DNA from 2 places in the Pseudoalteromonas sp. NZS11 genome. Region 2 is predicted to be linked to the other one. Evidence: predicted binding sites of a transcription regulator. Region 2 holds the regulator's gene; the other holds the start of a gene.
The links. The regulator LexA, encoded in region 2, represses DNA repair genes until DNA is damaged. The targets are predictions, from matches to a motif close to TACTGTATNNNNATACAGTA.
Positions count from the first base shown of each region.

Region 1: the regulator LexA is predicted to act here: its motif matches at 1,838-1,857, upstream of I6E82_RS07555 (SulA-like leucine-rich domain-containing protein).

Region 1 covers NZ_JADYWP010000003.1:89,110-92,311, reverse strand. Annotated here, with positions in the region: gene I6E82_RS07565 (NCS2 family permease) at 1-998, opposite strand, end outside; gene I6E82_RS07560 (tetratricopeptide repeat protein) at 1,117-1,581, shown strand; gene I6E82_RS07555 (SulA-like leucine-rich domain-containing protein) at 1,880-2,314, shown strand; gene I6E82_RS07550 (YchJ family protein) at 2,353-2,832, shown strand; gene I6E82_RS07545 (GGDEF domain-containing response regulator) at 2,907-3,202, opposite strand, start outside.
Region 2 covers NZ_JADYWP010000012.1:73,374-76,575, reverse strand. Annotated here, with positions in the region: gene I6E82_RS18075 (hypothetical protein) at 1-191, opposite strand, end outside; gene I6E82_RS18070 (hypothetical protein) at 505-885, shown strand; gene I6E82_RS18065 (PaaI family thioesterase) at 886-1,326, opposite strand; gene lexA (transcriptional repressor LexA) at 1,494-2,111, shown strand; gene coxB (cytochrome c oxidase subunit II) at 2,595-3,202, shown strand, end outside.

The sequences.
Region 1 (3,202 bases), on a different contig from region 2:
AAAAACATCATTAGTAAAAAGCAAATGCCTACAACTACAGCTGTTAAGCCAGTACGTCCGCCAACAGATACACCAGCAACCGATTCTATATACGATGTAGTCGTAGACGTACCTAGCATCGCACCTGCAATTGTTGCTGAGCTGTCAGCACTTAATGCGCGCCCTAAACGAGGCATGTTACCTTTTTCATCAGCTAAACCTGCTTTTTGAGTTACCGCAACTAATGTACCCGAAGTATCAAAAAGATCGACAAACAAGAAAGCAAAAATAACACTCATCATTGATATATCAAAAGCGGCTGCAAAATCTAGCTGCATAAAAGTAGGCATTATTGATGGTGGCGTAGCCATAACACCGTGATATTCAACAAGCCCCAAACTTAAAGCAATGCCAGTCACTAATAAAATACTAATAAGCACGCCACTTTTAAAATCGCGGTATAGAAGCGCTGCAATTACAAAAAAGCTTAATATAGCCAATAACGGTCCTGGAGAAGTAATGTCGCCCAACTGCACTAATGTTGCCGGGCTTGAGACAATAATGCCTGCATTTTTAAGGGCAATTAATGCTAAAAAAGCACCTATACCCGTTGCGATTGCTCGCTTGAGCACCAGAGGTATGGCATTAATAATCCACTCTCTGACTTTAAATAAGCTTAAAAACAAAAATATACAACCCGACATAAATACAGCCCCTAAGGCGGCTTGCCAGGTATAACCCATTCCTAATACGACACCATACGTAAAAAAGGCATTTAGCCCCATACCAGGCGCTAATGCTAATGGATAATTAGCCCATAAACCCATTATAAAACAGCCTATCGCAGCTGCTATACATGTCGCTACAAATGCAGCCCCTTGATCCATCCCAGCCTCTGCGAGCATAGCCGGGTTTACAAATACAATGTATACCATAGTTATAAAGGTAGTTAGGCCAGCAACGCATTCGCGTTTAACTGTTGAATTATTTTCGCTCAGTTTAAATAAGGCTTCGAACATAATAAACTTGTGATAGTAAAAAGTGGCGAGATTTTAACATAAAAATTATCTTTTACAGGACATTTTACCTTGCTATATACTAAACTGTTAAAGTGGTTAAAATAATAAATGAACCAATATGCTTAAAACAACACCTTGTGAGCAAGACTTAGAGCAACAGCTAGATAATATTTTAGGTTTTGTTACTCAACCCGAAAATACCTCTGTGCCCGTTGATAATAAAAAAGATGAGCAAAGTACGTTAAATAAAGCCCTATATTATTTAAAAAATAATCAAGCTCCATTGGCTGCAAAATGGATGCGACTTGCTGCAATGGCGGGAAACCATAGAGCACAGTTTTATTTAGGTTTATTTTTTGTGAAAGGTGAAGGCGTGCCACAAAGTGTATTTCATGCTGTAGCTTGGTTAAGCTTAGCAAGTAGCCAAGGGTACGCCCCTGCCACTGCAGCGGTTACAGATATACGCAAACATATCGAAACTAAGCGATTTAAAGATGCTCAATGTTATGCGGCAAGTTTGTACGAACAAATTCACCAACTCCAGTTTTCTCATATGATCCCTCGCACGAGTGAAAACACATAAGCTAACTATGGCAGAAGTACTGTATGCAGTGTTAAAAAATACTGTATATGGTTACAAAGATAATCCTATACAGTATAAAACCCCAAAATGAAGACACTACGCAAAAATTTATTTTTAGAATACCTTCTCAAAAACAACCCTATAACAACCTGATTAATAAAGAATTATAAATTAAAAAAATAAAAATAATGATCAAAAGCTGAATAACTGTACAAATAAATAGCATAAAAGGCTTGCACGAAAGCACTGTATAAACTACTGTATATGAATACTGTATAAAAACCCAGTGAGTGAACCTATGTTACAGCCTATTACCGTAAGAACAGTTAAAAGTTACCAACAAGATGAGCAAAGCGATTGCGTGAATTTGATTCAAATTGAAGATGAAATTTCAGCGACCTTTGAGCTTTTAAAAGTATTACACCAATACAATAGCTCTAATGCATGGACGTTACTAATTGCTCCAGATCATGTACCTAGCAAAGCTTTACTTGACTCATGCTCTATTGATACAAGTAAATTACTTGTTATTAGACAAAAGCACTTAGTAAATTTAGAGTATGTATTAAATTCTGCATTACATAACGGGAACTTTGCAGCGGTAATTACCTGGACCGATATAGTTAATAACCAACTACTTACGAATTTATCATTCGATTTAAGTAAAACGAATACAAAACTATACTGTTTTACTAAAAAGTCTCAAACAACAGAGATATCACTCGCCCAATAAGCTTGTTAAACTAATGTTTTAGACTTTGTATTATTATTATGACTTCACTCAATACCACATTATGTTTTTGCAGCAGTGGGCACAATTATGCCGATTGCTGCGAGCCGCTTCACTTATCTGTTAAGCAAGCTGACTCTCCTGAACAACTTATGCGCTCACGATTCAGTGCTTATGTTATTAAAAATGCAGAATATGTTTATCAAACCTACGCAAAAGAAAAACAAGCTGAAAATCCGGTTAAAGAAATCAATGATTTTGCTAACAGCTGTCGATTTATAAATCTTGATGTAATTGGGTCAAGCCATGATGGCGATACCGGCACTGTAGAATTTAAAGCCCAATATTTTTATCAAAACTTATTTTGTGAGCTTCACGAAAAATCGCAGTTTATTAAAGAAAACACTCAATGGCGTTATTTAGATGGCACTATATATCCTGTTGAAGATATTAAAGTGGGCAGAAATGATGACTGCCCATGTGGTAGCAATAAAAAGTACAAAAAATGTCATAGCGTGTAATAAATAATCTTATTTAATATTTATCACCTACAAGGTGTTTTTAAGTGGCAAAGTGATTTATTAGCTAGCTAAACTTAAAAACACACTTGGTTACGACCTTGCATTTTGGACTCATACATTTTTTCATCTGCGATCTGCAAGGTGTTTTTGTTATTTACATACGGTTGTAGGGTTGCACCGCCAATACTAATAGTAACAAAGTCATATTCTGAATATCTGTGTAATATTCCTAAATCGACCACATTTTGTTTAATTTTATCAGCAACACAAATTGCACCTTCAGTGCTTGTATGCGGTAGAACAACTACAAACTCTTCGCCGCCGTAACGCGCAACAAAATCGGTTGGCCTTTGCAAACTATTAGTAATAG
Region 2 (3,202 bases):
GAGGCAACATAATCAGCCTGCGTAAATGGGTTATTAAGAGTACGTGTTGCAAGATGCTCCCCATGAACTTTATCAAGAGGGATAGCGCTCATGACTAAACCACCTAATAGCCAAGCTAAAATTTGTAATGCGAGCAAATAACCGAGCCATTTATGTAACTTGCGAGCATACTTAAATATTTTTTTATTCATGTTTTAGTCTTATTATTTTTAGAGGCTAGTTTATTACATTAATGGGATTAGTTACTGCGACATTTTGTCGCAGTTTAAACTATAGCTTACTGTAATCATTTAAAAATAAAAAAGATTACACTTAAATTGCTAACATGACTTATTTGTTTAATTGAGCTGAGTGTTTGATATCCAGCTAGCTTTAAACGCTAAAAAATACTTAAAAGCTGCGAAATATCTATATAAAGTGGTTAATAGAGCATAGTTGATTTGGTATAACGGTAAAACTGCGTTAAAGTTTGCAATGAAATTATTAGAGGATAAATACGAAACGATGTCGGAAATTCAATTTTTAAATGTAGATCTTGAGCTTGAATCAAAGCAAGATATTAGTTTGCTAGTGGCAGACTTGAAAAAAGTCGCGACGATTTTACATTATGACAAAGACGAATACCGTCAATTAGCGCGTATTGAAGCAACAGGTGTAGTAAACACGCCTGACAAAGCAATAAACCATATATGTGAGCTTATTGAATCGTGTTCGCGTAACGCGCTAAAACAATGGTTAAGCTGTTCACGTAGAACGTTTGATATTGGTTTTGAATCAGGCACTTCACCTAAGTGCTTTAATCAAGCCTTAGATGCAGATACATTACTACGTATATCTGCGATTGGTGCGGGTATGGAAATTACAATTTACCCAATCGAAAAGTAACTATCTTCGCTCTACGACTGCTGCGGTCATTTTTGATACGCAGCACAGCTCATTGCGGCTATTTGTAATTTTTATTTCCCACACTGAACTACGTTTGCCAATATGAAACGCTCTTGCCGTTGCTGTTAAAGTGCCGTTGCGAGATGCTTTTAAATGACTTGCGCTAATTTCCTGCCCCACGCAGTAAAATTTTGTAAAATCGACAACAAAGTTAGCTGCATAGCTGGCAACTGTTTCGGCAAGTACAACGTTAGCACCGCCGTGAACCATTCCCATTGGATTATGATGCTCAGGAATTGCCGGCATAGTGGCTACTAAGTAATCATCACCAATTTCAGTGACTTCTATTCCCATGGTTTTCATTAATGTTCCTTGGCCATCAATGCCTTGTTCTAACTGCTTGCACAGCTCTAAAGTGATGGGCTGGTACCAAATACTCATAATGACTCCTTTGCTTTTTTAATCATTTATAAATCTAGCTTTAGTTATATCCCTAAAATGTACACAAGTGAAATTACTTTGGCTATTTTAAGGCTTAATTTAAATTTGCGATTTTTATTTAACTGTATATACTCACAGTTAAATGTACTGTATGGAAAACCAGTTGTATGCGACCATTAACGAACCGCCAAGCTCAAATACTCGAACTAATTAAAGTTTTTATTAAAGACACTGGTATGCCTCCTACACGTGCTGAAATAGCGCAAACATTAGGTTTTAAAAGTGCCAATGCTGCTGAAGAACATTTAAAAGCACTTGCTAAAAAAGGCGCAATTAAAATGAAACCAGGTGCAAGCCGTGGTATTCAGTTAATTGAAGAAGAAGAGCCAGAACAATTAGGTTTACCGCTTATAGGGCGTGTTGCTGCTGGTTCACCTATTTTGGCGCAAGAGCACGTTGAAAGTCACTGCAAAATCGATCCATTAATGTTTAAACCGGCTGCAGATTTTTTACTACGCGTTAACGGTATGAGCATGAAAGATATTGGTATTATGGATGGTGATTTACTTGCTGTACATCGTACTCAAACCGCTGAAAACGGGCAAGTTATTGTTGCCCGCCTAGATGAAGACGTAACTGTAAAACGTCTTGAGAAAGCGGGTCGTAAAGTATTACTTCATGCTGAAAACGACGATTTTGAATCTATTGAAGTAGATCTTGAGAATGAGTCTTTTAATATTGAAGGCTTAGCCGTTGGCGTTATAAGAAACGCTGATTGGATGTGACTTTAAAAATAGCTTTTAAACAAGCAGTTTTATAAATGCGTACTAATTAGTACGCATTTTTTGTTTTAAATTCGCACTAAAAATAGGGCATAAATAGCTCACTGACAATTTAAGCTGTAAACTTTTTTGCACTTATATTTTCCCCCTCCGAATACGTTAAACCCCTTTGTTTTGCTCATCTTTTGAACTTACTGTTACCTAGTTGGTTACTGATTTTTTATTAATTACTCAATATCACCTGATTGTTTTTTATACTAAAACTTGCTTGTTGTTCATTTTTTAGCTAATTATTAATGTGCTGAGCTAATAATAACTCACAGCTTTTTAGTTTTGAGAACACACAATATACACAAACCCGTTGTTGGCGCAGCAAAACCAATCAATATTAAATGAGATTGACTAAAAAAATAAAAATAACGAATTGGCGTTTAAGCCGTATGCCTCTTCGCTTTGCATTCGCAATAGCATCAAAGGAGCCGTCACATGGGTAAACTGACCTCTACCTTGTGGCTTATATTATGTGTTTTTTCGCACCCAGTTTTGGCTAACAGCCAATACAATATGCGCAAAGGCGTAACCGATATAAGCAATAATGTATATCAGCTGCACATGACCATATTTATAATATGTTGTGTGATTGGGGTGATAGTGTTCGCAATTATGTTTTGGGCACTTATTCATCACCGTAAATCTAAAGGGGCTGTACCTGCCCAATTTCACGAAAGCACTAAAGTAGAAATACTTTGGACTGCAATCCCGTTTGTTATTTTAATTGCTATGGCAGTACCAGCCACTAAAACCCTAATTGCAATGGAAGATGCCAGCAAAGCTGATCTCACTATTAAAATTACAGGCTCGCAATGGAAATGGCATTATGAATATATGGGTGAAGATGTAGAGTTCTACTCTATTTTATCTACCCCGCAAGATGAAATAGCGAATCTTGCAGATAAAAATCCTAACTACTTACTTGAGGTTGATAAACCTCTCGTACTGCCAATAAATCAAAAAGTACGATTTTTAATGACTTCTGACGATGTTATTCACTCTTGGTGGGTACCTGATTTTGCAGTTAAAAAAGATGCGAATCC